One region of the Flavobacterium sp. AJR genome, then DNA from elsewhere that is predicted to be linked to it. Evidence: riboswitches for the same ligand, from Rfam matches in the RefSeq annotation. Region 1 holds a riboswitch; the other holds the start of a gene.

Region 1 (4,459 bases):
CCTACATAAACAAAGCTGTAGTTAAAATTCCAGGTTTTATAATCAGCATTTAATATCCCAGAACCACTATGCCACGGAGTATAAGGAATCTGATCTCCGTAAGAGGATAATTCCAAACCTGCAAATTTTGTATAATCTCTACTTTCTGAATAAGTGTAGGTAAGATTTGTAGCTAAATTTACATTACCAATATGCATTCCTATATTAAGTACCGATTCTATACCTTTTCCTTTTACTTGTCCCATATTGGTCATCATCCATCGGAATAAATTTCCTGTTGGAGCAGCCACAATTTTATCTTTGGTATTGGTGTAATATCCATCAACCTGAATAGAAAGTTTGTCTAAAAAAGAATTATTTACAGGTAAATTATAGGTAAACCCAACATCGTACTGGTTCATATATTCAGGTCTCAAAGTACTGGATCCGACCATGGTATAATACAAGTCATTAAAAGTGGGCATCCTGAAAATACGTTTTGCAAATGCTCGTAAATTAAAATCGTAGTCTTTAAATGGTGTATACCCAAGAAATAATGCAGGAGTAAACTCTTTTTTGTCGGGAGCTTTTGCATTATAGCGCACTTCTTCCTGAACATAAGTACCCACAACACTACCTAAAGCTTTAAATTGCCCAAGTCTGAAAGAACTTGCCAAAGAAAACAAGGCAGTATAGCGTTGCGGAAAAGAAAATTGAGTTTGTATTCCTTTTCTTGTAGCATTTAGTTTATTGTATTGAAAATCTGTAGATAACGAAACATCCCATGTAGGTAATATGTTGTACATATTTACTGCCGAGAAATATATTTCCTGTTGGTAATAACTATCGTCAGATTGTGCTCCTTCGGTTACTGTTTCTCCTAAAATATTGGTAGTATCTCTGGCAACATAATGCGTGTAATCGTAAGCGTATTTTGCCTTTGCCTGAAATTTGTATTTTTTTGTAAAATCCTTTACTATAGATGCCTGTGTGAAGAAATTCTTGTCGTACTGTCTAAATCCGTCAGAAAACTTATTTTCGACAATTGCTCCTGGTGCTCCCCTATCTGAGTCGTAATAATAAACTTTGGCATCCCAGGAACCATTATTTATTTTTCCGTAAAGTCCAGATTCAAATCTGAAAGCTTCAATATCACTATTATGTCTTGTGGCAGTAGTATCGTAAGCTACAGTACCATCCTGATTGTTTCTTTTGTATCTAAATTTATATTCTCCGTTAGATTTTATATACTCAGAACTTACGCTCATGCTTACTTTATTGCTCAGCTTTTGTTCCCATCTAAAAGACGGATCAAAATAATTTATAGTCATGGTTTTAAACCGCACCAATAAATTTGTTTTTTTATCCCCTTCAAAAACGGGACGTTTGGTTCTTAAATAAATGGTAGATGCAGCTGCAAAGTCTTTTGCCGACTGGAATATTTCGCTTTTCTGACCGTTATACATGGTAAGAGATTCCATGTCGTCTAGCGAATATTTACCCAAATCAGTAACTCCGTTTTGCGCATTACCTAATTGGATTCCGTCGTAAAAAACACCTACATGGTGCGTTCCCATATTACGGACATCTACAGTTTTAAGTCCGCCAAGACCACCATAATCTTTAATCTGGACTCCGGCAAAATAACGAAGCGCATCAGCAACATTATGACTGGCAAGATTTTCTAGTAATTTCCCCGAAAGACTTTGCACAGGAATTACTTCCTGGTATGGTTTTGCCTTAAGAATTACTTCTTTTAGTTTGCGAATGCTATCATTGGTTGCTTGCGAATGAAGCAAAAATGGAGTAAATAAGATAAAAACGAATAAAAGCTTTTTGTTTGTATTATACATCACTAAATAAATTATAAAAACTTTTCGCGATGTAATAATCAAGAAGCATAATAAGAAAGTCCCGCTATAAAATAACAGGCTAATTTTCTTGTTCTTCAACTTTATTCCTCGAAAGTTTTAAACTATGTGATTTTGGCAGGTCTCCTGACTTGTTCCATCTTTAAACAACCTTCTCATCCCGAGAATCGGGACAATGGCATTAGTAACGTTTAAAGACTTATATAGAACTTACAGTAGCGGGTCTGTTCAGGATTTACACCTGATTCCCTTTTAACTATTTCTTCTTAAAATTTTAAGAAAAAGTAGACCAAAATTTTGAGCAAATATATAACATAAGTTTATGAAAAAAAGTTCTTATTTAATTTAATTACAATTAAGACAATAAAACAAGGGTATAATCTGCTAATTTGATAATTTTCATTTATATCCAATAAATTTAAAAATATGACAATATATCAATTTGAAAACTAGACGATTCTTGTAAAAAAACAATATCTCGATGTTTCGACATCCATGTGGTTACCTTCTATTTTTTAATAAAATCTAAAATAGTTCATCATTGTTTTTTACATAAAATGTATATTTGATTTTCTCTATTTCAATATTTAGAAAACCTTTATAAATTAGAGAAACTCAATCTTAAACTCAAAAAATTTTGCATAAAAAATGGAAGTAAAAAGTTTAGAAAACATTGATATTAAAGATCTATTAGCGGTTATTAATTTATCTTTTTCAGATTATATCGTGCCTTTTAGTCTTAATTTAGAGCAACTTAAAACTAAGATTTCTGCCGAAAATATTAAATTAGATTTGTCTATCGGAGTTTATGCCGAAGATAAATTAGTTGGATTTATGCTGCATGCTTTAAATACTACAAACGAAGAATTTGTTGCTTATAATGCTGCAACTGGTGTTGTTCCAGATTATAGAGGAAAAGGTTTAGTTGGTAAAATGTATGATATTTTAGTGCCGAAATTAGAAAATCTTGGCGTAAAGCAAATGGTTTTAGAAGTTATAGAAGGAAATCATCCTGCAATACGAGTTTACGAAAAGATGGGTTATACAATACATAGAAAACTAGATTGTTTTAAAGGTAAAGTACCGGCATTAGATATAAATCCTAAAGTTGATATAAAGAATCTTAAAGAAACTCAATGGGAATTGTTTAAATCTTTTTGGGATATAGAACCTTCATGGCAAAACGATATTATGGCAGTGAGCAATAGTATAGAATTTAGCCAAATTCTTGGAGCTTATATAAATGACGCATTGGTAGGTTATGCAATATATAATCCTACATCCAAAAAAATTAATCAAGTAGCTGTAGCTCCTAATTATCGTCGTAAAGGAATTGGTACGAGTTTATTTAATCACATTAACAATGCTTTGGATCAAAATGAATTATTAGTATATAATGTTCAGAATAGTTCTGCAGAAGCAAAAGGATTTATAAAAAATTTAAATATACCATATACAATTTCGCAATTTGAAATGAAAAGAAATCTTTAAGTAAAATTGATTTATAATATTTGAACCTGGACGAAAGTTTACTAAAATTTGATTTTTTTTTATAATTTTTCAACAGAATTGTATATTTAAGATTGTAATAAAAAAAGGTAACCATATAAGTAATGTAAGTCCATTTAAATTTTAGGCTGATTAAGTCGCGCTTATATTTACTTAAATTACTTATATGGTTAAAATAATTTCACTTTTTATAGGGCTTTGCATAGTAGGAATTGCTTAATTTTGCAATCCAATTTTAATAAATATAATATGTTTCAGAATAAAAGTTTGTGGCTTGCAGTTTTAGTTTCTTTCGTTTTTAGTTTTGGTTTTGCCCAGGAAAATGAATATTTATTAAAATTTAAAACTTCTAAAGAATTACAGAAGTTTTTAAATTATTCTAAGAAAACAATTCCATTGGTAAGTGCACATCGAGGTGGTCCAACAGTTGGATTTCCAGAAAATTGTACACCAACATTTGCCAATGCAATAAAATATAATCCTACGATTGTAGAAACTGATATTGCTTTGAGTAAGGATTCGGTTTTAGTAATGATGCATGATAATACACTAGACAGAACAACAACTGGAACGGGTGTTATCGAAGGATATACGTATAAAGAGTTACAAGAGCTTTTCTTAAAAGATACTGAAGGAAAAGTAACTCCATATAAAATCGAAACTTTAGATCAAATCCTACAATGGGGTAAGGGTAAAGTAATTTACAATCTGGATATCAAGAAAGGTGTTCCGATGCAAATGATTATCGATGCTGTAAGAAGAAATAAAGCCGAGGCTTATTCGGTAATTATTACTTATACAGCGACACAAGCTGCTGAGGCTGCTAAACTTGCACCAGACTTAATGATTTCGGTTTCGGCAAGAGGAAAAGAAGATGTGGAACGTATGGAGAAATTAGGTGTAAAAGCCAATAAAATGATTGCATTTGTAGGTACTTCAGAACCAAAACCAGAAGTATATGAGTATTTACACAGCCGAAAAATTTCTTGTATTCTAGGAACTATGGGGAATCTAGATAAAAGTGCTGCTGCAAAAGGAGATGAGTTATATTATAAACTTGTTGCCAATGGTGCTAACGTGTTATCATCAGATCGTAATGT
Region 2 (4,459 bases), on a different contig from region 1:
TACTCTTCGGATATTTCAGGTTCACGATGCTTTGAAATCGATTCGTATGACAAAATAGAAAGTACAGATACAAGCAAAAAACTAACCAAGATAACTGCCAATAATATTACCTTGGTAAATCTGGAAGAAAGCAATCAAGGACTTGTTCGCGAAGCTGCACATATAGGAGAAAATAGTTATTTTACCTTAAATAATAGTGTAATCTCAGGTTTTACACCCTTTATGGTTTTTCAAGGAAAAATTGGAGATGGAATTGTTAACCTAGAAAAAATTAAACTAAACGGATTAATAATCAATAACTGTCAAGGTGCTATTTTAAGCGAAAATTCTAACTTTGATTCGGGCATTAAAAACTGGTATCAAAACCCAGCATTTAACTTAGAATATACAACTATAAGAAATGTCGCATTATTTACAGAGCCTAATATTAAAGCAAATCCAGATTTTAGAATGAACTTAAATAACACATTAGTCAGTGGAAATTAAGCCATTAAAATGGGATACTTAAATTAAATTTAACAAAAAACTCAAAAAAATAGAGATTTTTTTTAAAACAATGTATACGAATACTCAAATTACATTTATATATTTGTACCAACACAAAAGTTCGCAAAGTTTAAATTATAGACCTGTGATTTTTTTTTATGAGAAGAAACTCCGTATCAGAAATTACCATATTTCAAATATAGCCCATGGTTTCAACCGTGGGAGACGGATTATGATTACATATTGCGCTCCAACGGTTAAAACCGTTGGCATGATTATAAATATTACAAAAAAAAGGTTCGCAAAGCTTCATCATAAAGCTTTGCGAACCTTTGCGTAAATCTTAGCGTACTTTGCGGTAAAAATTCTTTACAGTTTAAAAAAATTATTGATGAAATACAGAAACTGCAGGAAAATAATATCCTGAAAAATTTACCGATGCTGTTTTTGCTCCTGAATCAGCGTTAAATATATAAAGATTGTTTATAGAGAAATTCACACCAAAACCTGAATTTAAGGTATTTACCACCAAAGTATTTTTCTTTCGGTCATAACCAATTCCTGCACCATATAAAATATTTGAATTTGTTAATGTAATAAAAGGCGCAGTCAATGACTCTGGAGTACCAGTGTATTTGTAAATTTCTTTACCACCACTAAAACTTCCGTTTTTAGCAATAAAAACATCATTTTTAGCAGCCGTAATAGATCCCGGATGCCAAGCTCCCCAGCTTCCGTAAGCCTGAAAACCTAATGCAATTTCTTTTACTTCAAGAGTATTTGAATCTATACTTATAAGATTTTTTCCTCCTGCTGCCCATACTTTTTTATCATCGGTAACAGCAAATCCTAAAACCATACCCGGAATCGTTTTTTCGACTACCAATGTTGAAGCATTTATTACAATAACCCCTTTTGAAGCAGATAATGCAAAAATATAACCATTGGTCTTAACAACATCTCCAACCTGACCTGTAACGCCTTCGATTTGTCCATTCACCTCCATCGTATTAAGATTAAGCTTAAATATCCCTTTACCAGAAGTCAAAAGGGCTTGATTTTCATCAATACCCACAACTGCACGCCAGTCGTTTCCGCCTTTAGCAGGGACTCTTTTTTCTTCTTTTAACGAATAAGCATCGGCTACTACAACAGGTCCGCCAACTTTAGAAACTAAAAATAGTTTTTTATTAATGATGGTTCCAAATTCTAATGTAGATGATGCCGGTTTTAAATCTTTATCTGGATTTACTTTTACAAAAATACTGTCTTCTATAGCTCTTGTATCGTATCTATAAAATCCTACCGTTCCAGTTCCGTGACCAAACCATCCTTCGTTGATCATAAAGAAACCGTTTTCATATGCTCCCCATGCATGGATATCATAAGTAAGAGAAACTTTTCCGCCATCATTTTTGGCTATCATTGTAATTTTAAAATCTCCCCTCGTTTCTGGTTTAAAGATATAGGTAGAATCAGATCCTACTACTTTTCCGTCTATCGCCCATTCAAAAGAAACGTTCTTTCTATCTGCTAATTTTGAGCTTAATTGAAGTGTTTTCCCAACAGTTAAAGTATCTTTTAATTGCTGTTCGCCTTTTATTACTGGTGGCTCTGTAAAATCGTCATCATTATTACACGAAACTGTTAGCATCATCAAAGAAGCAATTGCAATTAATTGCTTGGAAAAAAATCGGTTTTTCATTATTCAATATTTAAAAATTATATTACTTAATTCTTTAAATCGAAATACAATTCACCCTTACAAAAGTTGTATAAATAAACTTTTGTAAAAGCATAGCATATTGTAAAGCGATACGTTTTAATGATTTTTTTAGTGGAGAAAAAGAAAATATCGAAAGGAGAAGCTTCCAAAAAAAAGATTGCTTTTGCGATATTATATTTGCAGAAAAAAAATCTCATAAATTCCATTTTTGGCTTACGAGAATAGAATAGACAAACAATACCATTATCACACAAAGTGAAAAGTATTATTCTTAATTCAAGCTTCAATCCCCGAAAGCTATTTATTACTATAAAAACGGCAGGTCTTCTGACTTACTCCCTACACCCAGCCTTCCCTTTCTAAATGAAAAGTGACGTATTAAAGGGTTTCGGTTAATGAGTTTACAGCTGCGGGACAGTTTTGGATTTACACCAAATTCCCTTTTAATGTCAATATCATATCGATATGACAACCATTTTCTGTTTCAAAATTTGAGTTGCAAAACTAGTGTTTTCTTTCGTAACAAAGCAATAGTTATTTATTTTAAAGGCCTTGAACATCTCTGTAAACTATAATTTATTTTGAATTATGAAACTTTGATTTACTGAACAAATGTTAAATCAACAAACAAACCCTATTTGTTAAAAAACCATCAACTAAATATAAAAATATCTTATATATTCGTAAAATGATACCTTATACTTTTATTTACTATTAAAAACACAGCCATTTTATGAGTAACACATCTACAAAAGGAATTTGGAAAGTTATTTCGGCCTCTTCTATGGGGACAATGATAGAATGGTATGATTTTTATATTTTTGGGAGTTTGGCTGTGGTTATTTCGACCAAATTTTTCCCCTCCGATAATCCAACAGCATCTTTCTTGGCAACATTAGCCACTTTTGCAGCAGGATTTGTCGTTAGACCTTTTGGCGCTTTATTCTTTGGACGTCTTGGAGATTTAATTGGGAGAAAATACACTTTTATGGCGACCCTATTATTAATGGGATGTTCTACTTTTTTAATTGGATGTATTCCGAGCTATGAGACTATTGGTTTCTTAGCACCATTATTAGTCTTGATTTTACGATTATTACAAGGTCTTGCACTTGGCGGAGAATATGGAGGCGCTGCAACCTATGTTGCCGAACATGCTCCTGTGGGTCAACGCGGATATTGGACTTCATGGATTCAGACTACTGCAACTGTTGGGCTTTTTATTTCTTTGATGGTCATTTTAATCACAAAAAATTCTCTCTCGGCGGAATCATTTGATTCTTGGGGATGGCGTGTTCCGTTTTGGGTTTCGATTGTAATGGTAGGAGTTTCTTATTTGATACGAAAAAACATGGATGAATCTCCTGTTTTTGCTAAAGCAAAAAAGGAAGGAAGCATAAGCGTAAACCCTTTAAAAGAAAGTTTTGGGAATAGATATAATCTAAAATTTGTCTTGCTTGCTTTATTTGGCGCAACAATGGGACAGGGTGTAGTTTGGTACACTGGACAGTTTTACGCCATGAGTTTTATGAAAACTGTAATGAGTATAGATTCTTCACAAGTAGATGGATTACTAGGAATTGCATTATTGTTAGGTACTCCGTTTTTTATAGTCTTTGGGTGGCTAAGTGATAAGATCGGTCGAAAATATATTATGATGGGTGGCATGTTACTCGCTATCCTACTCTACAGACCTATATACAAACAAATGTATGAAACTGTGAATCTGGATAACAAGGTTATTTCGAATACATATACAACTGAAGCCGATAACAATGACAAAAAAGAACATTACGTTATTACAAACAATGAATATTCAGACGGGACAACTGCAGCGATTAAACAAATAAGTCATGCTGAAAAAATTAACCCCGAAAGACAAACTACAATCACTATTAATTCTCAAGATAAATGGGCATTGATTTTTCTGGTATTTGTTCAAGTTCTTTTCGTTACCATGGTTTATGGTCCTATTGCAGCTTTCTTGGTAGAAATGTTTCCTGCAAAAATAAGATACACATCGATGTCTTTGCCATACCATGTCGGGAACGGAATATTTGGCGGTTTACTTCCTGCAATTTCAACCTATTTTGTAACCCACTCTAAAGAAGTTGGCAAATCCGACTTTTATCTCGATGGGCTTTGGTATCCTATTATTATAGCTTCGATATGTTTTGTTATCGGAATGATTTATATTGACAATAAAGACAAAAATACTCACATCTAATCCTATCACAATGAATGTAC

The links. A riboswitch is a leader RNA that binds a small molecule or an ion and turns the genes downstream of it on or off. The one in region 1 is predicted to bind cobalamin.
Region 2: it holds a riboswitch for cobalamin, as region 1 does, so the genes downstream of both, B8T70_RS17970 (DUF5074 domain-containing protein) here and B8T70_RS06075 (TonB-dependent receptor) in region 1, are expected to answer to the same signal.

The regions. Positions count from the first base shown of each region.
Region 1 covers NZ_NCWQ01000017.1:33,464-37,922, reverse strand. Annotated here, with positions in the region: gene B8T70_RS06075 (TonB-dependent receptor) at 1-1,832, opposite strand, end outside; cobalamin riboswitch at 1,949-2,159, opposite strand; gene B8T70_RS06070 (GNAT family N-acetyltransferase) at 2,499-3,341, shown strand; gene B8T70_RS06065 (glycerophosphodiester phosphodiesterase family protein) at 3,609-4,459, shown strand, end outside.
Region 2 covers NZ_NCWQ01000072.1:31,117-35,575, reverse strand. Annotated here, with positions in the region: gene B8T70_RS17975 (hypothetical protein) at 1-486, shown strand, start outside; gene B8T70_RS17970 (DUF5074 domain-containing protein) at 872-2,191, opposite strand; cobalamin riboswitch at 2,512-2,704, opposite strand; gene B8T70_RS17965 (MFS transporter) at 2,946-4,439, shown strand; gene B8T70_RS17960 (DUF6814 family protein) at 4,450-4,459, shown strand, end outside.